3 regions of the Planococcus liqunii genome follow, and region 3 is predicted to be linked to each of the others. Evidence: riboswitches for the same ligand, from Rfam matches in the RefSeq annotation. Region 3 holds a riboswitch; each other region holds the start of a gene.
What was found. Region 3 has a riboswitch for cobalamin ahead of QWY22_RS18605 (acyl-CoA thioesterase). Riboswitches for the same ligand answer to the same signal wherever they lie in the genome.

Region 1: it holds a riboswitch for cobalamin, as region 3 does, so the genes downstream of both, QWY22_RS04005 (cobalamin adenosyltransferase family protein) here and QWY22_RS18605 (acyl-CoA thioesterase) in region 3, are expected to answer to the same signal.
Region 2: it holds a riboswitch for cobalamin, as region 3 does, so the genes downstream of both, QWY22_RS15740 (ABC transporter substrate-binding protein) here and QWY22_RS18605 (acyl-CoA thioesterase) in region 3, are expected to answer to the same signal.

The regions. Positions count from the first base shown of each region.
Region 1 is NZ_CP129238.1:791,225-801,613, reverse strand. It holds gene QWY22_RS04035 (AMP-binding protein) at 1-338, opposite strand, end outside; gene QWY22_RS04030 (TetR/AcrR family transcriptional regulator) at 629-1,246, shown strand; gene QWY22_RS04025 (M20 family metallopeptidase) at 1,325-2,521, opposite strand; gene lipP1 (LipP1 family hormone-sensitive lipase) at 2,659-3,582, shown strand; gene QWY22_RS04015 (hypothetical protein) at 3,643-4,233, opposite strand; gene QWY22_RS04010 (DUF4085 family protein) at 4,268-4,927, opposite strand; cobalamin riboswitch at 5,185-5,373, shown strand; gene QWY22_RS04005 (cobalamin adenosyltransferase family protein) at 5,542-6,087, shown strand; gene QWY22_RS04000 (ABC transporter substrate-binding protein) at 6,084-7,040, shown strand; gene QWY22_RS03995 (NADP-dependent oxidoreductase) at 7,241-8,269, shown strand; gene ltaS (lipoteichoic acid synthase) at 8,675-10,389, opposite strand, start outside.
Region 2 is NZ_CP129238.1:3,180,253-3,190,641, forward strand. It holds gene QWY22_RS15710 (cobyric acid synthase) at 1-577, opposite strand, end outside; gene QWY22_RS15715 (bifunctional adenosylcobinamide kinase/adenosylcobinamide-phosphate guanylyltransferase) at 582-1,130, opposite strand; gene cobD (threonine-phosphate decarboxylase CobD) at 1,112-2,191, opposite strand; gene cbiB (adenosylcobinamide-phosphate synthase CbiB) at 2,178-3,131, opposite strand; gene QWY22_RS15730 (adenosylcobinamide amidohydrolase) at 3,125-4,588, opposite strand; gene QWY22_RS15735 (FecCD family ABC transporter permease) at 4,590-5,540, opposite strand; gene QWY22_RS15740 (ABC transporter substrate-binding protein) at 5,575-6,549, opposite strand; cobalamin riboswitch at 6,667-6,853, opposite strand; gene argS (arginine--tRNA ligase) at 6,895-8,556, opposite strand; gene QWY22_RS15750 (YwiB family protein) at 8,553-8,963, opposite strand; gene QWY22_RS15755 (antibiotic biosynthesis monooxygenase family protein) at 9,117-9,614, opposite strand; gene speB (agmatinase) at 10,158-10,389, opposite strand, start outside.
Region 3 is NZ_CP129238.1:3,767,241-3,777,629, reverse strand. It holds gene QWY22_RS18625 (MFS transporter) at 1-604, opposite strand, end outside; gene QWY22_RS18620 (undecaprenyl-diphosphate phosphatase) at 989-1,813, shown strand; one part of gene QWY22_RS18615 (IS3 family transposase) at 1,955-2,231, shown strand; one part of gene QWY22_RS18615 (IS3 family transposase) at 2,231-3,120, shown strand; gene QWY22_RS18610 (Nramp family divalent metal transporter) at 3,421-4,692, shown strand; cobalamin riboswitch at 4,856-5,033, shown strand; gene QWY22_RS18605 (acyl-CoA thioesterase) at 5,190-5,675, shown strand; gene QWY22_RS18600 (ribonucleoside-diphosphate reductase subunit alpha) at 5,677-7,959, shown strand; gene QWY22_RS18595 (ribonucleotide-diphosphate reductase subunit beta) at 7,972-9,018, shown strand; gene QWY22_RS18590 (flavodoxin domain-containing protein) at 8,999-9,487, shown strand; gene QWY22_RS18585 (hypothetical protein) at 9,518-9,784, shown strand; gene QWY22_RS18580 (thiolase family protein) at 9,970-10,389, opposite strand, start outside.

The DNA of each region.
Region 1 (10,389 bases), 980 kb from region 3:
AGCAGGACAGATTCTGAATGATTTAATATATACTCCATTTCATCTCTTGTAGATAAGATATTCGTCGGAACCATAATGGCCCCAATATTAGCTAGCGCAAACCAAGAGGTCATAAATTCCAGAGAATTGGGGAGGTGCAGCGTGACGTGATTTCCTTTAGAAACCCCCAACCCGAGAAAGACATTGCTCAAACGATGGACTGCATCTGAAAATTCTCGATAAGTCATCTCTGAAATTTCATCCTCTACATCCTCGAATAATAAAAAGGTTTTGTCGGCATACCGTTTTGTTTGCTCGCTCAGTAAATCTTTTAAGGTTCTATTTCCAATTATGTCCATTCTCCTTCTCTCCTTTGCATTAAACACTCCCAGTGACTTTAGAGAGCGCTTTCATAAATGGTTTGAAAATAAGCTCTCAAATAATTTCACAAACTATAGTCTTTGAAATTAGTATAGAGAGCCTCTATCCATTCGTCAATATATTTTTCAGAATACTCTAAATTAAATGCCGCTTATACTTTCTTTAATTTACTTAACATCCTCCAAGCTTCAAAATTATGTATAATGGGGAATATCACTTATAAACAAATGGATTATCCATGTTGCTATCGGTAAAGGAGGGTGTGCGGATGCCTGCGCCTACATCTAGACAAATAAAATCTCAGCAAACCAAGAAGAAAATTTTAGAAACCGCTTTAAAACTTTTTAGCGCTAAAGGTTTTAACGAAGTAACAGTTGATGAAATTGTAGAAGTCAGCAAAACTTCCAAAGGGGCATTTTACGTACATTTCAAATCCAAATATGAAATCTTCATCGAGAAGTTCCACGAGATTGATGAATTTTATGAGAATTTCATTCAAACAATGCCCAAAGATTTAAGTTCGAGCGAAAAGATTTTGTTATTGGCAAAGTCGCAAATGATTTACTTTAGAGACGATTTAGGAAAAGATTTAATGCGGACCGTCTATGTCAGTGCGTTGATTCCAAATCAGCCCAAGTCACTGTCCGATACCGATCGGACACTTTTCAAAATTGTTCATTCACTTGTAGAAGAAGGCCAGACTGCAGGCGAGTTCACTGCTGCAATTCCACCTGACGAAATTACAATGTTAATCACGCGCTGTATGCGTGGGACGTTATACGATTGGCTAATATTCGGGGAAGATTTCGATTTGGTCGAAGAAGCACAGAAGTTTATCAAAACCATTTTAATCGAAAGCATCTCCATCAACCCAAAAAGCCTTTAGCGCATTTTAATGCGCTAAAGGCTTTTATCTTATTCAACACAAAAAGAATTTTGGTTGTTTGGAGGTGACAAACTAACATCAGCTTTCACCCGTCCCGCAATACGCCCCCACCACAGCAGCCATCGCTTTTGCGCTGATCAACAAGCTCTTCTCATCAATTTCAAATTTCGGGTGGTGGTGCGGATACCACTGCTTGCCCTCCGGTTTTGCACCGACATAAAAGAAGCAGCCCGGCTTTTCTTTTAAATAATAAGCGAAGTCCTCGGACGGTGGCTGCGGCGCGACTTCTGTGACGGCTTCCACTTCAGGAATAGCTGCCTGCAGGAGCGCTTCCCGGACTCGCTCCGTCGCTTCCGGATCGTTGTAAAGCACCGGATAGTCGTTCGCATACTCCAATGTGGTTTCCACGCCGAACGACGCATCGAGCCCTTTAGCAAACTGGCGCACTTCTTCTTCGACCAGCTCCCGGGACTCCACCGACATTGTCCGCACGTCGCCTTCCAAAGTGACGGCGTCTTTGATGACGTTGAATTGCCCTTTCCCATCAAACGAACCGATGGTGACAACTGCAGTATCAAATGGATTCATTCGGCGGCTGATGATGGTCTGGCAGTTCATGACAAATGAACTCGCCGCAACGATGGCGTCATTGGCCATATGCGGTGAAGAACCGTGGCCGCCTTTTCCTTGGACAAGAAGTTTGAAGCGGGCTCGTCCGGTCTGTGTATTGCCGCTTCTGTAAAAGACGCAGCCGGTTTCCATTGTCGACATGACATGGATGCCAAAAACCGCATCCACTCCTTCAAGCACGCCTGCTTGAATCATGCCAATCGCACCGCCCGGCGGCATTTCCTCAGCCGGCTGATGAATGACTTTCACGGTTCCTGCCAATTGGTCTTTCAGCTCTGCCAAAGTTTCTGCGAGAATGAGCATATAAGCCGTATGGCCGTCGTGGCCGCAGGCATGCATCACCCCTTCGTTTTTCGATGAAAACGGCAAATCCGTTTCCTCTTGGATTGGCAGCGCGTCAAAATCGGCGCGGATGGCAATTGTTTTTCCAGGCTGGCTGCCTTTGATGGTTACAACAATGCCGCGCTGTCCGCCAACATTCGTTACAACGGAATCAACCGGCACCTCTTTATAAAATTCTTCGATGTAGGCGGCAGTTTCTTCCTCTTCAAAAGAAAGCTCCGGATGCTCATGAAGATAGCGGCGTATGTCAATGATGCGCTGTTCTTTCGCATCCAGCCTTTTCATTAATTCTGCAGTTAACATGTCGATCACTCCTTTCCCAAGCTCTACCCGTTCTCACCGAAATGAATGCGAATTTTTTTATTTCGGTTGCAGGAATATTCTGGATAAACAGCGAATCTTTTTAGGGCTATACCACAAAGGAAACGGGAGGAATAGACATGCCGGTAAATCCGAAAATCAAATTCTTTTTAGAACAAATGAATACCATGCCTGTATCGTTTGAAAAGATTACTCCGGAGGTCATGCGCAGCTCAGAAAACTCCGCATTGATGGCTATGCAAAAAGAGCCTGTCGAAAAAGTGGAAGACCGGATAATTCCCTTGACGGGGCGCGATATCCCCATCCGCATTTATACCCCGACTGGCAACGCGCCTTTTCCGGCACTTGTTTTTTACCATGGCGGCGGCTGGGTGCTCGGCAGCATTGAAAGCCACGACGCCATTTGCCGTGAACTCGCTAATTTGGCATCGTGCGTGGTCGTGTCAGTTGAATACCGCTTAGCCCCTGAACATAAATTTCCCGCTGCGGTAGAGGATGCCTATGAATCGCTCGAATGGATTGTCGCACATGCAGCAGAACTGGGAATTGATCCGGACCGCATAGCCGTCGGCGGCGACAGCGCGGGTGGAAACTTGGCAACGGTGACGTGTTTGATCGCCAAAGAACGCAGCGGTCCGCGCCTCGTCCATCAGCTTCTGCTGTATCCGTCAACAGGTTCGGCAGCCGGTACTCCGTCGATGGACGAAAACGGCGAAGGGTATTTGCTGACGAGCGACATGATGGGCTGGTTCCAAATGCATTATTTGAACAGTCCGGACGACCGGCACCATCCATACTTGTCGCCGATTTTGTCCAATGAACTGGAAGGCCTGCCGCCGGCAACCATTCTGACGGCCCAATACGATCCGCTTCGGGACATTGGTGCGGCCTATGCTGAAAAGCTGCAGGACCACGGCGTTGAAGTGTATTACAAAAACTACGAAGACTTGATCCACGGCTTTGCAAACTTTTCAAGCTTTGTTCCGGAAGCCCGGGATGCCGTTGCTGAAGGCGCACAGGAACTAAAAAAAGCTTTTTCATGATCAAATAAAAAACAAGCCGGAACTTCCCTCACAGGAAAGTCCGGCTTGTTTGATTTTGTATTAAAAGAGCGGCTGCTTTGAAAACTTGTAAGAGCCGGCCGCAACTGCAGCGATGCCCGCCAGAACCATGAGAACAACCAAATATGCATTTTCTAAAGAGTAATTTATTAGCAATACGGGCGCTGTGATTGCAAACAGAACGGCAAAGCAGTGCTTCACCCAACGAAAACGCATACGGAAGCCGATCAGCGCCAGTGCACCGGTGGCGATAAACAACATCCACATGGTAGCGATGCTTCCTGTATCAATGCAGATCAGGATGCCGAGCAGCACTAGGCCCAATGCGCTTAACACCACATCCGGATAACGACGGAAGAACGGGACAAGCAGCAGCGCCATCAACAAATTGCAGATCGCAGTTGGCAGATTTTGCAGAAAAAAGATCGAGCTGATGTCCACCAATGTAAAAGCGGCAACTAAAATGATTCCTGCACCGCCTGGCTTCACCCGCTTCCATACAAACAAAAACAAGCCGAACCAGCCGACTGTCAATAAACCAAAAATCCACTCTGCACCGTACCAAAGTTCGGATATTCGATACAGCAAATAGCCGCCTAAAATAGCCGCTGCATACAAGACAAATGCCTTCATGCCCTCATCTTCTTTCTCCAGAAGTCCGTACTGTTTACGATTCCAATACTTCGATTTTCACATCTTGTGCAATAATTTCCACTTCAACCATCGGGCTGTCGAACAGCACATGCAGTTCGAAGCGGTCTTCGTTCAAGTAAATTTCGTTATACAGCCACCATGCACCGGCAAAGTTTTCAGGAATATCCGCTTTGGCGACGCCCGTGAATGTCAGCTGGATATCCGTGAAATAATGGAAGCCTTTGCTGCAATCGAGCTTGATGATCAAGGTATCTTCCGCTTCTTTTTCAACCGAAATCACTGTGGCATCATGCAGGCTTTGCTCCATTAACTGGATTGCGCCGGCTGGAAGTTCGCCTTTGATTGATTGGTAATGCTTGCTGTATTCTTCGTTGATGGTTTCAAGCCGCGTTTCATGCTCCTGTTCCCATTGCTTTGCCATATCCCGCAAATCCTGCGGTGGAAAGCCGTGGCTGATGGTGCCATCGTAAATATATGGATGAAAAGACTCCGGCAGGAATTTCAATAAGTCCTCCCGCATATCTTCCAGATTTCGTCGGTAGTTTTCTTCGTAATCAATGCCTTCTTCTCTATAGGAAACAAGCTCTTCTTCCCATTCCTCTAACGATTCATGGTAAGCCAGATAACCGGACACCTGCATCTCGTCGTACCATTCTTTTGTAAAATACCTCATTGTGTTCCTCCTGTTTGTTCAATCAAGCAGTTTTTTCTCTATACAATAGTGTACCCCCTTCGGCACTTCGGTGGATAGTACAATTTTTGAATATGTGTTGATTATCTTCCTCAGACACTTTATAAAGCACAAAAAATCTGTAAGTTCTGTCAATAAAGGCTGCTTGTCCCCTCTCTTTCCTGTTTAATGCTCGGCGAAAAAGAACCCAATTGGCCCTCCCTCTTCGAGAAGCAGTATGCTACACTAAAGCTAAGTAAATAGTCATGCAGGGAGAAGGTGCTGATTCGTCAGCGTAACAGGGAATCCGGTGAAAATCCGGAGCTGTTTCCGCAACTGTAAGTGCGTATGAAACAAGGAATGCCACTGATCGATGAATGTCGATTGGGAAGGTCTTTGGAGTAAAATGATGCACAAGCCAGGAGACCTACCTTTTTCTGAACGTATTTTTGCTCTTCGGAAGATAAGGGGATCTACGGCAACTTTTTCTATTGGCAGCTTTTTGCGGTCTGATAATAGTCTTTGTGCCACCCTTACATTAGGGTGGCTTTTTTGTGTTCTGCTGAAAGCGATGCGTCTGCTGATATTTACACAATCCAGGTCGTGGAGGTGAAATTGTGAAAAAAGATATTCGTTATGTCTGTTACCCGTTCATGCGGGAAAGTGCTTCAACCGTGGATTTTGAAATCCGGACCGATTCATTGACGACCCGGATCGGCGAAGCCATCGCCTTAACGGAAGACGTGCCGATGGTCTATGAGGACCTCCGTTACCTGCAGCCGATGGCGTACCATTTAAATGGTTCCGTCCGCGGAAAACTGGCGGTGACGGAAGAAGACTTGGCGTTACTGAGCGAGATGTACGACAAATATGTCGCCGAAGTTGAAGAGGAAATCAGCCATTTTGTCCTGCCGCAAGGAACGCACGCCGCCACCGTCCTGCACGTATGCCGCAGCGAAGCGAAAAAGTCTGTCCGCGCCTTGCACAAGGTGAGCTTAGAGCGCGACGTACCGGAGCATCTGATGGACTATGCCGGCTTGCTTGCCAATTTATTGTTCGCGATGGCTGTATACGTCAACAAACAGCACGGCATAGCGGAAATTCCGTTCGTCAGCAAATCCTATCCAACCAGACCTTCAAAGAAAAAGGAGACTACACCGTGAAAACCAAATCGATACTTTTATTCCCCACCATTCTTGTCGCTGCCCTGCTCGGCGCCTGCCAATCGGATGAAGCAGCAGACAAGACAGAAGCCGACAAAGCACCGGCTGAAGAAAAAGTAAGTGAAGCCTATACAGTCAAAGACGACCGCGGCCAGGAACTCACGTTTGAACAAGCGCCTGAAACCATCGTTTCCCTGATTCCAAGCAACACCGAAATTGTCTATGCCCTTGGCGAAGGCGACAAACTGATCGGCGCAACCGATTACGACAACTATCCGGAAGAAGCAAAGAAAGTCGAACGCGTCAGCGACTCGGTCGCCTTCAATGCTGAACGCATCCTGGAGATGAAGCCTGATGTGGTCCTCGCTTATTCTACGGGCGAAGTGGCACCTGAACTTGCCCAGTTGGAAGATGCCGATATTCCCGTATTCGTGATTCAGTCCGCCACTTCGTTTGATGAAGTATACGGAGACATCGAACAAATTGCTTCTGTTCTTGCAGCGGAAGAAAAAGGTGATGAATTGGTCAAAGACATCCAAACACAGATCCAGGATGTGCAGGATAAGTTAGCGGCAGTGGAAGAAAAGAAAGATGTATATATGGAAATCAGCCCTTCTCCTGAAATTTACACAACCGGAAAATCGACGTTCCAGCAAGAAATCTTGAATCACGCTCAAGTGGAAAACGTTTTTGAAGATTTGGAAGGCTGGCCGAACATTTCCGAGGAAGAAGTCATTACACGCGATCCGGAAGTGATTTTGACGACTGTTTCTTACGTGGAAGATGCCATTGGCGATATCAAAGCCCGTGAAAGCTGGTCTACTGTCGAAGCCATTGAAGACGGCGATGTCTACTTCGTGGATTCAGACATCACTTCACGTCCCGGTCCGCGCATTGGCGAAGCCGTGCAGTTGGTTGCAGAAACCGTTTATCCGGAACTGATGGAACAATAAGGCCTTAAAAATGATTGATGAAAAGGCACTATCCGAATCGCCCCTGGGCAGGTTGGATAGTGCCTTTTTCAATGTAATTTTTACCAATACCACACCCGTAAGCCATCTGCAACAATATCAGCTTGCCGGGTTATAATTTTTGATTCGCCTCGCTAACCATGTTACGCTTCTTTTCGAACAAAATTAGAGGAGGAATTTTCATGACACCAAACACATACAAAGAAATCCATTTGATCAACCGACCGGAAGGCACACCTACAAATGAAGATTTTGCATTTGTCGACAAAGAAATCCCTTCACTCGGAACCGATGAACTGTTGTTAAAAACACTTTATCTGTCTGTTGACCCGTATATGCGCGGCCGCATGAAAGATGTTAAATCGTATATTGCTCCCTATCAATTGAACGAAGCTATCACAGGCGGCATCTTGGCTGAAGTCATTGAATCGAAATCCGACCGCTTCCAAAAAGGCGACATCGTGACCGCTAACCTTGCGTGGGCGGAGTATAACACAGCCAAAGCGGATTCCGTACAAAAAGTGGATCCGGCAATAGCGCCTATCACTACTCGCCTCGGCATCCTCGGTTTGACCGGCTTGACCGCTTACTTCGGATTGCTCGATATCGGCCAACCGAAAGAAGGCGAAACCGTTGTGGTTTCTGGCGCAGCTGGAGCAGTCGGTTCCGTTGTCGGGCAGATTGCCAAACTGAAAGGTGCAAGAGCAGTCGGCATCGCCGGTTCTGATGAGAAAGTGGATTACTTGATCAACGAACTTGGCTTCGATGCAGCGGTCAATTACAAAAAAGACAGCTTCAATGAAGACTTGAAGAATGCCTTGCCGGACGGCGTAGACGTTTACTTCGACAACGTCGGCGGCCCGGTATCCGATGCCGTCATCTGGGAACTCAACAACAAAGCACGCGTCGTGCTATGCGGCACCATTTCGTCCTACAACACACCGGGCGAAGACATCGGACCGCGCATTCAATGGAAGTTCATTACAACCAGCTCCATGATGAAAGGCTTCACACTTGGCGATTACGCGCACGACTTTAAAACCGGCGCTGTCGCTCTTGGCAAATGGCTGCAAGAAGGAAAACTGAAATACGAAGAAACCATCATCGAAGGTTTCGAAAAAACACCTGAAGCATTCTTCGGCTTATTCGAAGGCAGCAACCTCGGCAAACAGCTCGTAAAAGTCGCCGATCCGGAAATTGCAAAACTGTAATCGAATAAAATAATGAATAAAGAGGAAGCTGCACTTGATCAAGTGCAGCTTCCTTTAGTTTGCCCAGAAGTCCTGGCCAGATGATTAAGCCGCTATCACAAGAATTAAAGTGGTTACTTCATTTCCCATAAACTTAATTTCATTTGCTTTAAGTTTTCAGTTATCCCCGTTAATCCGAAACGAAAGACGGCGACACCAACGGGAATAGGATGAGCCGAAGATCCCGCAGGAGCGAAGCGACGAGGAAGCTGAGGCCAGCTCCGCGGAAAGCGTCCGCCTGAAGTGAAGGATTAGGCAAGGTACTTGTTAATGTTCATTCTTCTAAAAATTCAGCTCTCTATTTAGTCAAAAAAGAGGTGCCCCGACAAACCGTCAAATCCGGTTTTCGGGACACCTCTATTTCGTTTATTCGCCTTCCACAACCGCTGGATCTACCTGGTAGTTGTAGTCCGCTGGATCGATTGGCTCGAAACCAGGCGGTGTATAGAATCTCAACAAGTCGCCGTTGACCACGCGGTCAGACAACTGCAATTCATACGTGCCGTGTTCTTGCAGATTTTCTGCGATTTCCAGTTGTTTTTCATCTTCAATCGGCAAGCCCGTTTCCGGGTTGTAGAACTGTTCGCCGACTGCGTAGATTTCCGGACTCGCAAAGTCGCCGTTGCGGAATGTCACTAGTTCTTCGTGTTCCGGAGACAATAGGTCTGTACCGAACTGGACGTTGTTTTGTGTGTCAACGCCAAGCAAATGCATCACAGTCGGCAGAAGGTCAATTTGGCCGCCGTACGTATGATTGACGCCGCCTTCCATACCCGGTACGTGGATGAACAACGGAACCCGCTGCAGCTTGGTGTTTTCAACCGGTGTGATTTCTTTTCCAAGCAACTGGCCCATGGCCGCGTTGTGGTTGTCGGAAATCCCGTAATGGTCCCCGTACATGACGACCATCGTGTTGTCCGCCAAACCGGATTCTTCCAGCTGTGTGAAGAACTGCTCAATCGCTTCATCTGCGTAGCGAGCCGTCTGGAAATAGTTATCCACACTGGCATCACCCGTTGCCGCTTTTTCGATCGTTGTCAATGCAGGATCGATTTTATAAGGGAAATGGTGGGCGACTGTGATAAATTTCGAATAGAACGGTTCCGGCAATGACTCCAAAAGAGGTGCCGACTGTTCAAAGAAAGGCTTATCCATTACGCCGTACTCAGCCATGTCTTGGTCGGTCAGATTCGTATATGACTCGATATCGAAGAAATGGTCATAGCCGAATGATTTGTAGATTTCAGAACGGTTCCAGAACGTGCCGTTGTTGCCATGGAAGACTGCAGACGTATAGCCTTTGTCTTTCAGTAAAGCAGGAGCGGCTTGGTAAGTGTTCTGGCCTTTCGTGATAAACGCGGAACCTTTCGGCAAACCGAACAACGAGTTTTCAAGCATGAACTCGGCATCCGAAGTTTTGCCTTGCGCTGTCTGATGGAAGAAATTATCGAAGTACATCGTATTTTCTTCGCCAATCAATGAATTCAGGAACGGCGTCACTTCTTCTCCGTTCAATTCATAATCCATCAAGAAGGTCTGGAACGATTCCAGATGCAGGTAAACGACGTTCATGCCTTCAGCTGCCCCGAAATACGCTTCGTTCGGGCTCGCATAATTGGATTTCGTGTAGTTGACCACTTCCGTGCCGTCATCGCTGTCAGCGAGTACGCGCTGGGAAGAAGATTTCAAGGTTTCCACCGTGTCATAAAGGGCGTAATTGTACATCCCCAAATATTTCACGATGTAGTTGCGGTCAAAGCCGCGCGTCAATAATTCGGGACGGTCGCTTTCTGCCAGGCCTAAGTTCAAGAACGAAATTGCCAATGCCATCGTAATCGCTGGAATGACCGCTTTCGTTTTGAAGTTTTTCGTTTCTTTTGGCACCCGCTTAGAAAAGACCAGATAAATCAGCAGTGCGACATCCACAAAGAACAAAAGATCCGTCGGCTGGATCAGCGTAACGATGCTGCCGCCCAGATCGCCGAAGTTCTGCGTTTGGAACAAAGTCGGCAAGGTCAGGAAATCACTAAAGAATCGGTAATACACCGCATTCGCATATAGGAATATGGACATAACGACGT
Region 2 (10,389 bases), 590 kb from region 3:
TCAGCAGCCCTTTTACGCGTTCAGGATGGGGCATCAACGCCAATGTACCGACAATGGAAGCGAAAACGCCGCCGCGCTCAATATCCGCCACCAGAATCACGGGAACGTCTGCACGCTCGGCAACCGCCATATTGACCAATTCCCGGTCGTTCAGGTTCACTTCAGAAGGGCTGCCGGCGCCTTCGATGACAAGATGGGTGAAGTCTTGCGACAGATTCAAAAGCGCCTGATCAATCGCTTCCAAACCTTGCTTATAAAAGTGCTGACGGTAATCCATGCCATCCATAGCGGCCATTTCTTTGCCGAACAGCACGACTTGCGATTTCATATCACTTTCAGGCTTCAATAGGATCGGATTCATGTTGACGGTCGCAATAATTCCAGCCGCTTCAGCCTGTATACCTTGAGCCCGTCCGATTTCTTCTCCCCATACTGTAACGTAAGAGTTGTTTGACATGTTCTGGGATTTGAACGGTGCGACCCGATAGCCCCCTTCAGCCATGATGCGGCAAAAAGCCGTACAAATCATGCTTTTTCCAACGTCGGATGAAGTTCCTTGAACCATGATTCCCTGCATTTCATCACTTCCTTCTGTAAGCCACTCCATTTTCCACTTCATATGCCCGGTTCGATTGGGCCACGAGCCAGAGATGAATTCTTCCGAGCCATTGCTGATACGTCCGGTCGCGGATAAAATCATCCAGCACTTCATTCGATACGATGACGAGCAGCGCTGACCGATTCCGGATTTGCTCGACGGTCTTTTGCAATTCCGCCCATTTTTGTTCCATACAGTCTTGACGGTCCACACAAGGATTCCCCCGCTCCCAGCCTTCGTATAACTCATTGGCGAGCCAAGTGGTGACGCAATCCCATAAAACCGCATCTTCCGGAGCGATTTCCGGAATCGCTTGTTCCAACTGGAGCGGTCGTTCAATCGTATGCCAGCCGTGTTCTTTCCTGTCGTCGCGGTGGCGCTGAATCCGCTCTGCCATTTCTGCGTCATTTGCCCGTCCGCTGGCAAGGTACACTTTTCTCTGGGCAGGCGTTTCACGGATTAGCCCTTCTGCCCAGGCACTTTTCCCGCTTCTAACCCCGCCGCTGACGAAAATTAGTTGTCCTGCAGCCACTGCGTAATCGCTCCTCTCAGTTCTTCCATCTGACCGGCCGATTTCATGCCGATGCGGAACCATTGGCCGTCCATGCCGCGGAATGATTTCGTATGGCGGAGCACAATCCCTTTAGCTAACAGCTCCTCGAAAAAGCGGTCTGCATCTTTTCCATGCGGCAGCCGGAATGCCAGAAAGTTTGCCGAAGAATCAGTTGTTTCACAACCGTTTCCGGTTAAAAAACAAACCATTTTGTTTTGTTCCTCGATAGCTTCTTTTACGACCTGCTCCCGGTAAGCCTGTTCTTTCAAACAGCCGGCCCCGATATGGGCTGAAATTGCATTGACGTTCCAGTGGGCAGCGCCTTGTTTTAATTCATCCAGCATTTCCGGTTTCCCGAGTGCATAGCCGAGACGCAGTCCCGGAACGGCGTACATTTTTGTCATCGAGCGGACAATGATGACGTGTTCCAGGTTTTTTTGTAGTGGAATCAGCGAAAATTCTTCTCCTACAAAATCGATAAACGCTTCATCAAGCACCAGTTCACAGCCCGCTTTGGAACACATTTCAGCTATTTTCAACAGTTCAGATCGCTGCAGAAGCCGGCCAGTCGGATTGTGCGGATTGCAGATGTAAACAGCAGCGCTCTCTTTGGCGGCTTGTGCGACCTGTTCAATTTCAAGGCGCCAGCCGTTTGCAGCGGTTAGTTGGATCGCTTTGATTTCCGCGCCTTCCGCTTCCAGTGTTTTGCGGTATTCGGAAAAAGCGGGTTCAATCAGTACCACGCACTTTCCGCGGTAGCGGCGTGCCAGCCAGGTGAAAATCTCCGCTGCGCCGTTTCCGGCAATCACCCGGTCCGGCTCCACTTCATGGTAATGGGCTGCCGCACTACGGAACGGCTCGCCGTCCGGGTCCGGATAAGAAGTGATGAGGTGTTGCATCGACTGCCAGCTTTCCTTGATAAAGGCCGGCGGTCCGAACGGATGGACATTTTCGCTGAAATCCAGAATCCTCGGAGGACGCTCCATTCCCATTTTTTCATATAAACGCTGCGGGTTCGCCCCGTGGTCAGGCAAGTTCAATGATCAGCCCTCCTATAGCAAAAAGAATGAAAAACCAAATTGTTGCGATATGCATATGGCGAACGGCGTCTTTAATATGCCGTGCCTGCAGTGCGTAAACCGGTGTTCCCATACGGGCACGGACCGATTGGATCCCTTTGTATGTATTGACGCCGCCCAATTGAATGCCCAATTGGACAGCCGTAGCTGCTTCGAGCCAGCCGCTGTTCGGGCTTGGGTGTTTTCGAGCATCCTGCGCCCATTCCCCAAAACGCTGCCGCAAGGTCAGTCTTCTTTTGTTGCGTGTTGCCAGCAGGATAATCGCACCCGTTATCCGGCTTGGGATGAAATTTAAGACATCATCCAGGCGCGCCGAGGCAAAGCCAAACTGTGAAAATTCCTCGTTTTTATAGCCTACCATCGAGTCGCAGGTGTTGACAGCTTTATACAGCCAAAGCCCTGGCGCGCCGAGCAAAAAAGCCCAAAACAGCGGTGCTGTGACGCCGTCGCTTGTGTTTTCCGAAACGGTTTCCACCACGCCGCGGGTAATTTCACTTTCATCCAGATGCACCGTATCCCGGCCGACGATCCAGGACAGTTTTTCTCTTGCCTGGTCCCAGTTTTTATGGAGCAAAGGCCGGTAGACCTCTTCCGCTGCATCGCGCAGGCTTTTTTGCGCCAGACCCGCAGCGATTAAAACCGTCTCCACAAGAAAACCAAAGCCCCAGTGAATGGCAGCCGCTCCGGCAATCAGCAAATAGCTGGCCGCGAAAGCGCTAGCAGCAACAATGGCAACAAGCCCAAAACCGTTTCGAAAAGCATGGGGTCCATGATTCCATTTTTTCGTTAGTTTTGAAATGATTGTCCCGAACCAGCGCACCGGATGCGGCCAATTTGGCGGATCTCCGATAATGCGGTCGAGGAGCAAGCCACAGCCAATGGCCAGAATATGGCTTACCATGCTCCTTTTCTCTCCCGGTACAGTTCAATTGCTTCGACTGTGCATTCGAACACACCTGAACCGATCAGTTTGCCAAGTTCCGTAATCGGCCCAGCATACGGCAGGTATTCGCCTTGCTGGGTGGCGGCAACGAGGATGCTGTCTGTCGATGTCCCTGTGGCCAAAGTGCCGGTCAAGGGATCTGTCACTTGCTCTTCGTGGAGCGCTTTCGTTTTTGCTTCTGTAGCCGTGATCATCGCCTGGATAAAGGCTTCATCCGATAAATTGCCGTTGACCATAATCCAGGTATTGATGGTTCCAACCCGTACCTCACGTTCGAGCGCTTTGGAAACGTCCACTGCATTTCCCACTCCGGCCGTTACAGCAATGACAACCGAACCAAATAGTGCTTCGTATTCTTTTACAATGGCATCTTCTGTCCGGACAGCCGTCATCATGCCGACCGTATCTGTCGTTTTAAATCCCAGTTCTTCAATAAATCCCGTCATTTCTAAGAAGCTGTTGTCGATATTATAGGTCATGTCGACATGCCGGTTGATAAAGGTGCGGAACCAGCCAGCACCTGCATTGATTACCGCTGAAGAAACCGTCTTGAGCGGCGCCTGGCTTTGAAACAGCACCATCTGAGGCGATAAGATAAAGTCGCTGGCACGTATCGTCGTTTCCGCCGCTTGCCGGCTGACTCCCGGCAACAAAGTCACTTGCGGCTTCGGCAATTCCGGATGCGGATAGTTGCTGATGCGCGTCTGGTAAACCGCTTCAATATCTTCTTCCCGTACCACTTCATGCGGCTCGCCCATCCGGACAATGCGCCCTTCATCGAGCAGCAGCAGCTGGTCGCAGTAGATAGAAGCAATATTGATGTCATGGAAGATCGAGACGATCGTCAGCTCTTTTTCGATTGCCTGCTTTTTGATGGTATCGAGCAATTCCTTTTGGTGGTTGATGTCCAAATGGTTGGTCGGTTCATCCAGCAAGAGGATGTTCGCGTTTTGGGCCAAGGCCTGCGCGACAAACACGCGCTGCTGTTCCCCGCCGGACAATTGGTCAATCAATGTATTTTCGTAATGCGTGATATTCATCAAGCGCATCGCTTCTAGAACTGCTTGTTCGTCTTCATCCGACCAGGAGGAAAACCAGCCGCTTTGATGAGGATAGCGTCCGAGTGACACGGTTTCACGGACGGTATGCGAAAAAGCATGGGCATGGAGCTGCGGGAGCACCGCCATTTGCTTAGCCAGTTCCTTAGCGCCGAAGTCCGCAAGTGATTTCCCTTCGATTTCAATCTTGCCGCCCCTTGCCGGCAAGATGCCGCTCATCAATTTCATCAACGTGGATTTTCCGCTGCCGTTTGGCCCTAAAATGCCAAGAATCGACCCTTTTTCGACTTGGAATGAAATGTTATTGACGATATTTTTTTCTCCATAGCCGCCAACCAGTTCTGTAATGCTGAGCATGTTATTTCCCTCCTTTGCGTTGCCGGAAAAAGATGAATGCAAAGACCGGTGCTCCGATAAATGCGGTAATGACGCCGATCGGCAATTCTGTCGGCGAAATGATGGTGCGCGATACCAAATCGCAGATGATCAGTAAGGCCGCTCCGTTAATAAAAGACAGCGGCAATACGTGGCGGTGGTCCGAGCCCCAGACGAGGCGCGTCATATGCGGCACCACCAATCCAACAAAGCCGATCGTGCCCGAAACGGCCACTGCCGACCCGGTCAGCAGGGAGCCGCTGATTAAAATCATCAGTTTGCTCTTTTTCACATCCACCCCTAAATGCTGGGCGCGTTCTTCCCCGAACAGCATCGCATTCAGTTCACGGCGCTGAAGCCACAATAAAAACGAGCCGATCAGCATAAATGGCAGAGACATCTGGACATAGGGCCAGCCGCGCATCGACACGCTGCCAAGCAGCCAGCCGATGATTTGGCGAAGCTCTTCTCCTGTCAATGCAATCATCAATGAAATGACTGAACCGAGAAAAGAGCTGAAAATGATTCCCGTCAAGATGACCGTTTCCATTTTCATCGACCGGTCGACCAGTTTCGCAAATGACATGACAGCAAACATGGTCGCCAAAGCTCCAAGCATGCTCATGACCGGCAATGTATAGTTTCCTAAAAACGGGACTGAAATACCGAAAAAGAGCGTCATGACAGCGCCGACTGAGGCGCCGGATGACACTCCTAAAGTGTAAGGGTCGGCCAATGGATTTTTCAGCAAGCCTTGGAAAGCCGCTCCGGCAATTGCCAGCGAAGCTCCTACAAGGCCAGCCAACACCACGCGGGGCATTCGGATGTTCCATAAAATATTGGCAGCTGTTTCATCCGATTTCGGATTCCACAGTACTTCCGGTGAAATCGCCACTGTTCCGACCGTTACTCCCAGCAGTACAGCCCCTCCCAAAAGAATGAAAGAGACGATGTACGCAAGGCTGTTTTTATTCACTGAAAACCTCCGGGTAAATCGCTTGTGCCATTTCCATCAAGCCTTCTGTCAATCTCGGGCCGGAACGAGTGACTTTATCAGAATCCACGTTGTATACCGCATCTTCTTTAACGGCAGCCACTTCTGCAAAACCGTTGCGGGTTTTGATTTTTTCTACTGCATCCGGCACATAAGCACCTTCTGTCGAAATGATCACGTCGGGATTTTTCTCAACAATGGCTTCCGGGTCCATGCTGACCCAGCCTTCTAATTCCCCGGCCGCATTTTCAGCGTTTAGGATATCCAGCATCTCGTCCATGAATGTGCCGCTGCCGGTTGTATAAATTTCCGGGCTGCTTCCCACTTCGACGAATACTTTTTTCGGTTCTGTAATCGTATTTGCCTGTTCTTCGATTTCATCCACTTGGGCTTCCATTTCCGACACAAGGGCATCTGCTTCTTTCATGGTACCGGTTGCCTGTCCAATGACGGTCATTGTTTCATATACTTCATCGAAACTTTGCGCCTCTGAAACCACGTAGACCGCAAGGCCCGCATCACGCAGTTGCTGAATTCCTGCTTCACCGACACCTAGGCCGCTTTCATGGGCCAACACCAAGTCTGGCTGCAGGCTGATGATTTTTTCAACATTGAATTCCTGTCCACCGATTTTCTCAACACTCGCCGCTTCTTCCGGATAATTGTCAAAATCGGATACGCCAACAATCTTTTCGCCCAAGCCGAGTTCATATACGATTTCTGTATTGGATGGCACCATCGACACGACGGCTTCCGGTTCCGCTTCGATGACAACTTCTTCTCCCGTTGCATCCTTCATGGTCACCGGAAATTCTGCTTCTGTCACTTCTTTCGGCGTATCCACCGGGGTTTCTTCATTTTCTCCTGTCGGTGCATCTTGCCCTCCGCATCCAGCGAGCAGCATAGCCGCCAATCCTGCACTTGCCCCAAACTTCCAGTACTTCTTCATGATGTATTCCTCCAATTGTGTAGTTGTAAAAAAAGAAAAGACCTCTCGCAATGCTGCGGGAGGTCTAAAAGGACGACATAAAAAGCGTGTGCATCCAAGCCGGTCCTCGCAGGCTTAATGGGCGTTGTCATAAAGGCAGGTCTCCTGGCTCGTGTTCATGGCGAACTGCACCTTCCCAAAGCGTTGCTTCAGTGGCCGTTTGCAGTTTGCTCTCACTTACAGTGGCGGGACCGCGCCGGAATCGAACCGGCTTCCCTTTTAACTCATGTTCTTAGACATAAGCACCTTTATGAATAAAGTATTCAGTTAATTAATCATATTATACACCAAATTTATTGGTGCATCTTACATTTTGTCGGGAGCAGAAACACCGACAACTCTTAAGGCATTTGCCAAAGTGGTTTTAACGCCTGTAATCAAAGCAAGGCGCGCGCCTGTCAGTTCAGCATTGGACGCATCCAGGACTTTATTGGCGTTATAGAAGCTATGGAAATGCGCCGCCAATTCATGGATATAAGTTGTGATGCGGTGGGGCGCACGCTGTTTTGCAGCATCTGCCACCACTTGCGGGAAATCGCCGATTTTCTTCAAGACATCGATTTCTTTTTCAGAAGTCAATAACTCCAGGTGATCTGTTGATGGGGTCAGCCCCTGTTCTTCTCCCTGACGCAAGATCGAGCAGATGCGGGCATGTGCATATTGTGAATAGTAAACCGGGTTTTCGTTGGACTGCGATACCGCAAGATCCAAATCAAAGTCCATATGTGTATCGCCTGAACGCATCGCGAAGAAATAACGGACTGCATCAAGGCCGACCAACTCAACCAATTCACGCATTGTTACCGCTTTGCCGGTACGTTTGCTCATCTTCATTTTCTCGCCGTCTTTGTACAATTGGACCATTTGGATGATGCTGACTTCTAGCGTATCGCGGTCATAGCCAAGCGCTTCAATTGCCGCTTTCATACGCGGAATATAGCCGTGGTGGTCAGCCCCCCAAATATTAATCAATTTATCAAAGCCGCGGGATAGTTTGTCTTCATGGTAGGCAATGTCCGGCAACAGGTAAGTGTACGAACCGTCATTTTTGATCAAAACGCGGTCTTTGTCGTCGCCAAATGTTGTCGAACGGAACCAAGTAGCGCCGTCTTCTTCAAAAATATGGCCGTTTTCGCGAAGCTTATTCAATGCAACGTCAATTTCGCCTTTTTCGTACAAAGAAGTTTCAGAGAACCAGACGTCAAACTCAACACGGAAATCCGCCAAGTCTTTCTGCAGCTTCGCAAGTTCCACTTTCAAGCCGTGCTTGCGGAATGCATCGAAACGTTCTTCTTTTGTCATATGAACGAATTTATCGCCGTGCTCTTTCACAAGTTCTCCAGCGATGTCTTTGATGTCCTGACCGCGGTAGCCGTCTTCCGGCATGTTCAATTCTTCGCCAAGCGCTTCGAAATAACGGGCTTCGATGGACAACGCCAAATTGTTAATCTGGTTTCCGGCATCGTTGATGTAGTATTCACGCGATACGTCGTATCCGGCAAGGTCCAATAGGTTGCACAGCGAATCGCCGACGGATGAACCGCGGGCATGGCCAAGGTGCAAGTCGCCTGTCGGGTTAGCCGAAACGAATTCCACTTGGATGCGTTCGCCGCCGCCTGAATTGGTGCGACCGTAATCTTCTTTTTGCTCCAGTACTGTTTTTACAACATCCAATAAGTAGTCTTTTTTGATGGTGATGTTGATGAAGCCAGGCCCTGCGATGTCGACGGTTTCAATGTTCGCCGAATCTTTGTCAATGTTTCCAACAATCGCTTCCGCAATCACACGCGGTGCTTTTTTCGCCACACGCGTCAATTGCATGGCAATATTGGTGGCGTAATCGCCGTTCGCTTTGTCTTTAGGCGACTCCAGGTGAACTTCAATCGGTTCCGGCGATAGCTCCGCTTTTTGAACCGCTTCGCTGATGGCCATTTTAATGTCGTGCTGCACTTTTTCTACTGCATTCATTGGTTTCCCTCCAAAAATTGAATTTCCATTTCGTATTCTCCGACATGAGCGGACCCCATCGCCAAGTCGTACCGGACTTTAAAGCGTGTATCGCTGATCGACAGCTCATGAGCTTTTGTCGTCAGCATAAAGGAACCTTGCTCATTCGTTAAGTTTCCCGTTTGCTCTTTATGTAATAAAAACGGTAGCCGCATCTGCAGGCCGCCGCTTCTCATGATGACTGCTTCGTTTTCGCTGATTTTCACCGTGGTCCGAATCGACAGTTCTTCCAACTGTTCTTCGTATTGCAAGTAGCGCCGGTTATTTTTCACCGTCAGCGTTCCCTGCGACCACAATTCCATCTGCTGATCTTCCACGTCCGGCTGGCGGATGATTGTCGTGAGCTTAATTTTCACTGCTTTTTGCATGCCGCCGCCTCCTTTATGTAATAGCCTTTCCATTATAGCCCGATTTGATGTTCTATTTCAATCACGTTTGCCCGTCGGATTTACCGTCATGACATAAAAAACCACTCGGGTGAGTGGTTTTCAATCGCTGCTTCTCCGATCTGCTGCTGCGGATCATCGAATATAGGTTTTGACAAATGAAGGGCGCGGGAAAATGTTCGGCTTTTTGTCAATGCCTTCTGAAGTTCCGCGTTTCGCATGTGCATGATTATAAGCCTGCGACTCTTGCCAATCGGTAAACGATTTTTCGTCTTTCCATAAGGTCAGGATGATGTAAGTATCCGAATTGACGGGACGCAAGACACGGATCGCTGCGAATCCCGGTTCTTTTTCCACCATGCCCGCTCTGTTTTGAAAGCGCGACTCAAACAGTTCGCGTCCTTCTTCTGTCACCGGAATGTTGTTGAATACTGCGTAAAAGCCGTCGTTGATGTCGCCGACTGCATTCAATACTTGGTATGCTTCAAATCCTTGCGGAGCCGCTCCGCCTTCGGATTCAAAAAGTACAGTCGATTCTTCGCCGTCCACCAAATAAATCAGCCGCGCATTTGGCGTCGCTGCGAGAAGCGCTACCCCTTGGTCGCGCTGGCCTGTCCATTTATACAATTCCATTGTCAGCACCTCTTCCAGATTAATCGTCTTTTTTATCTTACCGTTTTTCAATGAAAGATTCTATTTTGGGAGGTTTGTGGCAGCTTTTTGTTGGCTTATGAGTAGCCGTGGCAATTTTATGAGCGACCAGATCGGCTTTACGAGCGACTTTCATATTCCAATGAGCAACTTTCAGGATTTTACGAGCAACTAGAACCCTTTTATGATCAACTAAGCTTTTTCACTGCAAAAAACCGGCCTGGAAAATTCCAGGCCGGTCTGATTATTAGCGGACGCATAAGGTGCTTCCACATTTCTTATTGTCCAGCTTCGGTGGCTAGCTCCTTGGGTCGTAAGCCACTTCGGCTGTGCGGCTGAAAACATGCCGCTTCGCCAAATCGTCTTACGCCGGTCGGAGCTGACCAGCCTCCTCCACTTTTCTTATTGTCCAGCTCCAGCACCTAGTCCCTCGAGTCGCTTCGGCCTTCCTGCAAATGGCAAAGGACGCCATTTACTGTAAGTCCTCCAGCGCTTATCGGGACTGGACAGGTGCTTCCACTTTTCTTATTTAACCCACCCAAGAATCATTTCTCGGATGAGTTTGCTTGCTGTGTTAGCTGTCTGGTCGGAATGGTCATAGACCGGTGCCAGTTCTACAAGATCAAATCCGACAACGTTCACGCCGGACGCTGCAATGGCATGGATCGATGCCAATAGTTCGCGTGATGTGATGCCGCCTGCGTCGACTGTTCCGGTGCCTGGCGCATGCGCAGGGTCCAATACGTCCATATCGATT
Region 3 (10,389 bases):
GAAGCAAGCCCATGTCTTCAGGGGAGTTTTGGATCAGGAAAAAAGCGAGCGGGGTAAAGCAGACAACGACAATGGCGCCAAGGATCAGCCACGAAGCCCGCCAGCCGAAAGCGTCAATGAGCCAGACATTCATCAGCGGGAAAGCGGCCGAACTGATGAGTCCCCCAATGGCCGCGATGCTGATGGCGCGCCCTCTTTTTTTGATAAACCATTGTGGAATTAAGGAACTTGAAATCAGCCCCATCGAGCCTTGGCCGAGAAGCCGGATAAAAAAGAAACCGATAAACAGCATGACGAGACTGGTGACAAAGCTGTTGAAAAAACAAGCGATTGCCAGGGCAAAAGAGACAATGACGGCCATCTTTCTTGAACCGTTGCGGTCAATGAGCCGCCCGATAAAGAACAGCAGAAAGCCTGCTGCCAAGGTGGCGCTCGAGTAAATAGCTGAAACCGTTGAACGGCTCCAGCCGAATTCGTCTATATAATAATCGATGAAAATCGCATTGGAATATGTTTGTCCGGGGCCAGAGAAAAACTGGGATAAAGCCGCTAAAGCAATAATCACCCAGCCGTAGTGGAAAGAATAACCTGTTTGGTATTTCATCGTGCATCTCCGTTTTTATAAGAATAAAAAAGCTATGTAACTTTTTATCAAATAATTATTTTAAAATCACAATTTAATATCATAGCACGATTTAGATTTAATGAAAGAAGAAAGTATTCGATGAGAAAAAATAAAAGGATTCAGAAAGTTGGTATTTTCATATAACAGTTAACAGACAGCTTTTAAAATCTTTTTAGTCTTTCCTCTTTTTTTAATAGGCTGTGTAAATGGCCGAAAAAAGTGTATGATTAAACTGGTAAAAAATTTAAGGTACTGGGCAAAAAAGTTTGGAAACTTTTTTCATTCAGATTGGTCGTTTCTACTGCTTATTTGGTTTAATTTATAAAGAACAATAATTATTTGAGGTTAAAGGAGAAAAAGAACATGCAGTTATGGGAATTATTTGTAGCAATGGTATTGGGGATTGTTGAAGGCTTGACGGAATTCGCGCCGGTCTCTTCAACAGGCCATATGATCATCGTGGATGACATTTGGCTGAATTCAAAAGAACTTTACACAGAACCGGTCGCGAACACGTTCAAAGTCGTCATTCAGCTGGGGTCCATCCTCGCTGTCGTCATCGTCTTTAAAGACCGATTCAAAGATTTGCTTGGATTGAACAGAAAAGAGACAGCTGGCAAAAAGCAGCGGCTCAGCTTAACAAAAGTAATTGTCGGATTAATCCCGGCCGGAGTTCTCGGCTTGTTGTTCGAAGATTACATAGATGAATATTTGTTTTCTGTGGAAACGGTCATCATCGGCCTGGTGCTTGGCGCGATCCTGATGCTGATTGCCGACTTCGTCACCAAGAAAAAACCGCATATCGACACGGTTGACCAAATGACCTACAAGCAGGCATTCGGAATGGGTCTGTTCCAGTGTCTCGGCCTCTGGCCAGGATTCTCGCGTTCCGGTTCAACAATTGCCGGTGGGGTATTGCTGAGAATGAGCCACCACTCGGCGGCTGACTTCACGTTCATCATGGCGGTGCCGATCATGCTGGGCGCCAGCGGCCTGTCACTGTTGAAAAACTGGGAATACTTCACGATGGATGCCCTTCCGTTCTTTATCGTCGGTTTCATCAGTGCCTTTATCGTGGCGCTCGTCGTCGTCAAGTTCTTCTTGAAATTGATCGATAAAATTAAATTGGTGCCTTTTGCGATTTACCGAATCGTCCTTGCGGCATTGATTTACATCGTTTATCTATAAATGCCGATGCACTAGCCATCTGCTGCTCCGGAACCCCGATTTTCTCCAAGAGAAGTAGACTAACATAATTAAATGGGACAATATAAAACACCTTCGAGATGGTACACTTTTAACAAGTACACAAATCGGAGGTGTTTTTGCATGGGCAAAAACGTATATTCTAGCGAGATTAAATGGGCTGTTGTAAAAGATAAGATGAATGGGGAGTTAACCAACAAGGAGATTATGGAGAAGTATGGGATTAAAAACTATTCCCAAATTAAGACCTGGATGAGATGGTATCGGAATAATGAAATTCATCGTTTTGACCAGCCAATTGGCAAGCAATATAGCTTTGGACACGGACCGGAATTCGCCAGTGAAGTGGAAAAGAAAGATCGCCAAAATGCGCATTTGAAAATGGAGAATGACATCTTAAAAAAGTATTTGGAGATCAAAAAGGAGTTGGAAAACAAGTAGTTCTTCAACTTGTGGAGACCTACCGCAAGAAGTATACCGTCTCGGTGATTCTTTCTGCATTAGGTGTGCCACGTTCCACCTATTACCGGTGGATGGCCGACGGCCCTACCAGTGACATGACACAAGTAGAGAAAGATATTATCGCGATATGTAAGAAAACGAAATACCGCTTTGGCCATCGGAAAATCAAGAAACTACTCCAAAAAGACTACAAGACCACGAGACATCGCAATACCGTTCAGCGCATCATGCAAAAACACAACCTGCAATGCCGGGTGAAGAAGAAACGGAAATGGAAATCACAGGGGGAATCGGTCATTGTGGCACCGAACCGGTTGGAACGGAATTTTACTGCCGCTGCCCCTAACGAGAAATGGGTGACGGATATTACCTATATCCAATACGGAAGTTCGACGCTTTACTTGTCGACAATCATGGACCTATACAACAACGAAATCGTTGCGTACAAGCTCTACGACCATCAGCAGACGCCGCTCGTTATCGATACATTGAAGGAGGCGCTGAAACTGCGGAGCTATCCCGAGGGGATTACCATCCATTCCGATCAAGGCAGCGTCTACACGTCGTCTGCCTATCAGAATTTGATTCAGGAGAAACACGCCGTGAGCAGCATGTCGCGGCGCGGAAACTGTTGGGATAACGCAGTGATTGAATCGTTCCATTCGAATATCAAGTCGGAAGAATTTCAATACGTCAAATTCAATTCGTTGAACAACTTTCAAGTCGTCGAGAAAGTAAACGAATATATGCGCTACTACAACGAAGACCGGATTCTCGAAAAATTAGGCTACCTGGCACCCAAGGAATTTGGGGCGCAAGCAGCCTAATAAAGGTGTTTTATATGTGTCTCAAATCGCTATGTCAGTCTAAAGATCGGGGTTTTTATGTGAAAAATAAAAGAGGAACTAGTTAGCTGTTTTGACTGCTCCATTTAACGGGATACCTTTTTATTGAAAATTCTATCAATTTTAGATTCACTTGTTTTATAATTTATGTAAACAGCAGTTGAAGAAACGAGCAGCAATGAAAAAAGCTTTTAGAAAAATCACTGCACGCATACATCCTGAAGCTCGCCACAAAACGGACCTAGTTTTGGTGCAATAAAAAACGTACAGGGAGGTTATTGCATGTCTACAATTTCTCGCACTGAAAACTCAGTACCTGCTCCGCCAAAGACATTTACAGGGAAAGCCAAATTAGTCGGACCAGGATTTGTAACCGCTGCAACCGGCGTCGGGACCGGCGATTTGATTGCGGCTCTTGTGGCCGGCGCGGCTTTTGGCATGACGCTCGGATGGGCGATTCTGCTCGGGTCGTTGTTCAAGTTTTACTTTACCGAAGGAATGGGGCGATGGCAGCTTGCCACAGGACAGTCGATTTTGGAAGGCTGGCATTCACTCGGAAAATGGGCGACCGGCTATTTCGGCGTCTACTCCATCATTTGGGGATTCAGTTACGGAGCCGCCGCCATGTCGACAAGCGCCATCATGATGGTCACCATGTTCCCGATTATGCCGCTCTGGGCATGGGCGGTGATACACGGATTGGCGGGGCTGGCTTTGGTGATGCTCGGGCATTATCAACTCTTTGAAAAAGTGATGACTTTCATGGTGGGCCTCATGTTTATTACGGTGGTGGGTTCTGCAGTGATCCTTCTGCCGGATATCGGCAACATTGTAAGCGGCTTTGTCCCACGGACCGGCGGAAGTTCGCTGCTGCTGGTTTTAGGCCTGCTCGGCGGTGTGGGAGGAACAATTACGATGGCGTCCTACGGCTACTGGATCCGCGAAAAAAATTGGGAGGGCAAATCCTGGATCCCGATGATGCGCATGGACTCTGCTACGGGCTACATCATTACAGCAATTTTCACCTTATCGCTTTTGGTCGTCGGAGCGGAATTCTTATTCGGCACCGGCATTGAAATCAACGGCGAGGAAGGGCTGGTGTCGCTCTCGAATCTGTACAGCGATGAATTTGGTTCTTTTGCCCGCTGGCTGTTTTTAATCGGCGCCTGGTCAGCCGCTTTTTCTTCGTTATTGGGTGTTTGGAACGGAGTGCCGTATCTGTTTGCGGATTTTGTCCGGATGGTGCGAAAAAAAGGGGCGCATTCCGATAGAAAAGTTTCGAAAAAAGACTTTGCGTACCGTGCGTATCTGCTTTGGCTGACATTCCCGCCCATGCTGCTGCTGTTTTTCGGCCAGCCAGTCCTGCTCGTTATTTTATACGGAGCGCTCGGTGCGCTGTTCATGCCGTTTCTGGCTATCAGCCTAATGCTTTTGCTCAATTCCAAACGGGTGGACCGGGAATTCCGGAACGGATGGATCACAAATACCGTTTTAACTGCATGTGTCGTCGTTTTTGTTTATCTCGGAGCCGTTGAGCTGATGAAATTGCTTTAACGGCCATCAGCAGCTGCACCTTTAGAACGGCGAAGTCCGCAAGCCGATGCTTGCGGGCTTTTGTATTTTTGGACTGCATTCTTGGCTTGTAAAAGAAAAAGATCTGGTTTATAGTTTATAGATACAGTATTTAGTAAATTGTATAAAAAACAACACTATATATAGTAAAACCAATAACAATGGTGCCTGAAAAGGCTTAATAGGGAATCCGCTGAAAACCGGAGCTGTACCCGCAACTGTAAGTGCTGACGAACTATGGCAATCCACTGTCCAACGGACGGGAAGGACATAGTGTAGGAAGACGCACGAGCCAGGAGACCTGCCATCGTTATAAGTTAATGACCTTCTCCGGGAGCTGGGAGGTATAACGAAGGTACTCTGCGCGGTGCAGCGGCTTTTTGCCGGTTTCCGCCTGATTATTTACGTTTATCCGACCCATCCTCTCGCTTGAGAAGATGGGTTTTTTATATGCCCAAATACCGACTGGGGGAATAGCGATGACAGAGCAAATTACAGCAGGCCGTTCGCGGACCATTCAGACCAAATTGGTGCTGCCGCCGGACACGAACCACATGGGGACCATTTTTGGCGGTGCCGTGCTCGCCTATATCGATGAAATCGCCGCCGTTACGGCGATGAAACACAGCGGCAAAGCTGTGGTGACCGCGTCGATCGACACGGTGAACTTTCTGTCGTCCGCACGGGTCGGCAATGTCCTGCTCCTGGAAGGCGTCGTCATATCCACGGGGCGCACATCGATGGAAGTGTACGTGAAAGCGGAATGCCAAAGCATCGAGTCGGGGGAGAAAACCTTGACGACCACCGCCATTTTGACGATGGTCGCCGTCGATGAAGCAGGAAAGCCGACGCCGGTGCCGGGAGTGGTGCCGGAAACAGAACACGAGAAAAAGCTGTTCAAAAGTGCACAGGAGCGCAAGCAGCGCCGCATGAAAATCAACGAATACGCAAAGGAGCTGGTTTAATATGAATACATTTATCTACACAGAAACGGATGCCGTGACAAAAGCAATCCTGCGGGCGAGAGATGTCTACAAACTCGACGCCGCACCGCTGCTCGAAAAAGTAGCAGAACTCGAAACGCAGGCAAAAGGCGAGCAGTCTTTGATTTATGCGCTCAACCGCATTTCCATGGCGGAACCGGATTGGACATTCGTTGCCGCGGAACTTTATTTGAATGATTTGTACAAAGGCGCGGCGAATAGTCGGGGCTACCAGGCAGAATCCAAATACGGCGATTTTTATGAACTGGTGGAAAAACTGAGCAGCATCGGCATCTATTCCGGTGACTTGCTGAAGAGCTATTCAAAAGAGGAAATCGGGGCTCTGGGCAATGAAATCCAGGAAGATCGCGATCTTTTGTTCAATTACATCGGCTTGTTTTTACTGGCAGACCGCTATTTGGCGAAGGATTACGAAGGAAATGTCCACGAATTGCCGCAGGAGCGTTTCCTTGTCATCGCGATGACGCTGATGCAAAACGAACCGAAGGAAAAGCGCATGGACTTGGTGAAGGAAGCTTACTGGGCGATGAGCAATCTGTATATGACCGTGGCAACACCGACGCTGTCGAACGCAGGAAAGAGCTTTGGCCAGCTGTCTTCCTGCTTTATCGATACGGTGGACGATTCGCTTGACGGCATTTACTTGAACAACTGGGACATTGCACGCCTCAGCAAAGACGGCGGCGGCATCGGCGTCTATTACGGCAAAGTGCGCGCTTTGGGATCTGACATCAAAAAATTCAAAGGCAATTCGTCCGGCGTCATTCCGTGGATCCGCCTTGTCAACGACACGGCGGTCAGCGTCGACCAGCTCGGCCAGCGCCAAGGCGCAGTCGCGATTTACCTGGACGTGTTCCATAAAGACATCATGAACGGCTTCCTGGATTTGAAGACGAACAACGGCGACGAGCGCCGGAAAGCACACGACATTTTCACCGGCGTGGCGATTCCAGACCTATTCATGGAAAAGCTGAAGGAAACCGATGAAAACGGCCGCAGCACCGGCGAATGGCATACGTTCTGCCCGCACCAAGTGAAGACCATCATGGGCTGGAAAGACAGTGCGGGAACTGCACTTGGCCTGGAAGACTTTTACGATGAAACGGACGTCAAGCACTTCAAAGAGAAATACGAAGAAGCGGTCAGCAATCCGTTATTGCCGCGGAAAACCTACCGGGCGATGGACATTATGGCGCGCATCATGGTGTCGCAGCTTGAGACCGGCACGCCATATATGTTCTACCGCGACGAAGTCAACCGCCAGAACCCGAACAAGCACTTGCGCGGCAAGGGGCTTACATCGATTTACTGTAGTAATTTGTGTACAGAAATAACCCAAAATATGTCAGCTACAACCATCACAAAAGAATATACGGACGAAGACGGCAACCTTGTGATGATCCGCAAGCCGGGCGATTTTGTCGTCTGCAACTTGTCATCGATCAACTTGCCGCGTGCGGTGAAAGCAGAAGTGCTGGAACGCCTAGTGCCGATTCAGATGCGCATGCTGGATAACGTCATTGATTTGAATACCATTTCCGTCGGTCAGGCCGATGCAACAAATAAGAAATATAGAGCAGTTGGTTTAGGGACTTTCGGATGGCACCATCTTTTGGCGCTTGAAGGCATCCACTGGGAAACCGAGGAAGCCGTGGCGTTTGCTGATAAATTGTACGAAGAAATCGCCTACTATACCATTCTCTCTTCGATGGAACTTGCCAAGGAAAAAGGCGCATACCGCGAATTTGCTGGCTCCGAATGGGAGACCGGCGAGTATTTTGACCGAAAAGGCTATACAAGCGTTCGCTGGAACGAATTGCAAAGCGCCATTACGGAAAACGGCGTCCGCAACGGCTGGATGATGGCGGTGGCACCGAACTCATCGACGGCTAAAATCGGCGGCTCAACGGACGGCATCGACCCGCTCTATGCAGTGGAATTTGCGGAAGAAAAGAAAAACTTCAAATTCAAAGTGACGGCGCCGGATCTTGACCACAACACTTATGATTATTACCGCCGCGCACGCCACGTACTCGACCAAAACTGGAGCATCCGCCAGAACGCGGCCCGCCAGCGCCATATTGACCAGGCCATCAGCTTCAATTTCTATGTGCCGCATACGATCAAAGCGAAAGAATTGCTGGGGCTGCATTTTGAAGCATGGGAACAGGGCTTGAAGACGACGTACTACGTCCGCAGCACATCCCAGGCGGAAATCGAAGAATGCGAAGCATGCCAAAGCTAAGGAGGAACCACTATGTCCATTCACGCACCACTGCAAAAGATCAAGCTGCTCAATCCCGAGCAGCCGAATAAATCCACCGGCATCATCAACGGGGAATCGTCCGGTTTATTAAACTGGAACGATATCGCCTATCCGCAAATGTACGATTTGTACCAAACGCTTTTGTCGAACTTCTGGAAAGCGCAGGAAATCAATATGCAGGACGACATCAAGCAATGGGACCATTTGACGGATGTTGAACGGGACGTATTTCTGCGCATCAACACGCAGCTGGCGTCGCTCGACAGCCTGCAGACGCCGACAATGAGCCAGGCGATGGACTATGTCACCGACTCGAGCTTCAAGGCGATTTTCGCGGTCATTTCCCAACAGGAAGCGGTGCACAACGAGTCGTATTCGTATATCCTAAGTTCACTGGTGTCGATCAGCGAGCAAAATGCGCGCTTCAACCAGGCGAAAAGCGATTCAATCGTAAGAAAGCGCAACGACCTGATCCTGGATGCCTACGAGGCGTTCCGCCAGAACCCAACGCCGCAGACCTTGTTCCGCTTGAGCGTCAATTCGATCAACCTGGAAGGCATTTATTTCTACGCCGGCTTCGCCTTTTTCTATCATTTGGCGCGCCAGCAGAAAATGCTCAAAACGAGTACGATGATCAGCTACATCCAACGCGATGAAATGCAGCATGCGTATTTCATTTCCCAGTTTATCCGCATCATGCTAACGGAAAATCCGGAACTGAATACCGAAGAAAACATCCAATACGTCTATGACGCTGTAGACAAAGCGGTGGAGCTGGAGAAAGAATGGGCGCGTCACATTCTGAAGGACATCCAGGGACTTGATCTGGACGAATTCGAAGGCTATGTCGAATACTTGGCCAACAAACGCCTGCGCCAGCTCGGACTCGACAACCTGTACGCAGAACAAAACAACCCGATGCCGTGGATCCAGGTGTTTGGAGATGACATGATGAATGAAACCAAATCGGACTTTTTCGAGCAGAAATCCCGGACCTATTCGAAAGTGTCGCAGTCGAATGGCTTCGACGAACTATGAACCGCGGATTGCCATCATCTACGCATCTGTCACTGGGAATACGAAAGCGGTGGCGGAGATATTGCAGGAAATCGGCCTTTCCAAGGAGCTGGAAGTGGAGCTTTGGCCAGTAGCGGACTTCCCGCTTGCTGAACTCTCACGTTACGACGCAGTTATGGTCGGCACCTATACATGGGGCAGCGGCGAGATTCCGAAAGAAATGCACGGCTTATTCGAGGCATTCGAGAGGTTGGACCGAACCGGATTGGTGACGGCTGTCTTCGGGACCGGCGACAGCTTTTTCGCCGAATTCTGCGGCGCTGTCGACCGCTTCCGGGATATGCTGTTTGTACAGACGGAACTGGCCGCGACGTTAAAAATTGAGCTGGCGCCTCAAGAGGCAGATATCATACGATGTGAAAAATTGATTGCCAGCTTCACAAAAAGGCTGCCAGCGTTTCCTCGGTATATTGGCGGGTATAATCAGTAGGGGAAAGACCATTACTGAGGAGGAACTTGGATGACGGTAAATAATTGGTGGAAACTCGGTGCAGCTGCCTTTTTATCCTTAAGCATGCTCGCAGCTTGCGGAGGAAACAGCGGCGATTCAGAAAATGAGAATGAATCTGAAGTGAACGAAAACGAGAATGAAGAAAATGAAAACGAGACGAACGAGAACGAAGCCGATGAAAATGAAAATGAGTCAGACGAAAATGAAGCCGATGAAAATGAAAACGAAGCTGACGAAAACGAAAACGACGAGAATGAAGAAGACGAAAATAATTAATTTTTGACGAACAGTAATTTCAAACAGAGCGGCCACGCGCCGCTCTGTTTTTGCATTCCAGGGGATTTATCTGCGATCGAAGAGATTTATCTGCGTTCCGGGGATTTATTTGCGTTCCGACGCATTCACTCCCGCCGCAGCAAAAAAAGGACCCACTGAAAATCAGCGGATCCTGCACTGCACTCTTAAACCCTCAAATTCTCCACAACTGACGCAATCCCCATGCCGCCGGCGATGCACAGCGTGACGACGCCGTACTTCTTGCCGGTGCGCTCGAGTTCATGCACGAGCTTCGTCAACAGGATGGCGCCGGTCGCACCGATTGGGTGGCCCATTGCAATAGCGCCGCCGTTCGGGTTGACCCGGCTGCGGTCAGTACCAAGTTCGTTGATGCAGGCGACTGCCTGGGAAGCGAACGCTTCGTTGAGTTCGATGATGTCGATATCTTCAATCTTCAAGTTTACTTGCTTCAATGCTTTGAACGTCGCGTGCACTGGACCCATGCCCATCACTTCCGGAGAACAGCCGACTGCCGCTTGCGCAATGACGCGCGCTTTCGGCTGAAGTCCGCGTTTCAGCGCTTCGTCTTCCGACATAACGAGCAA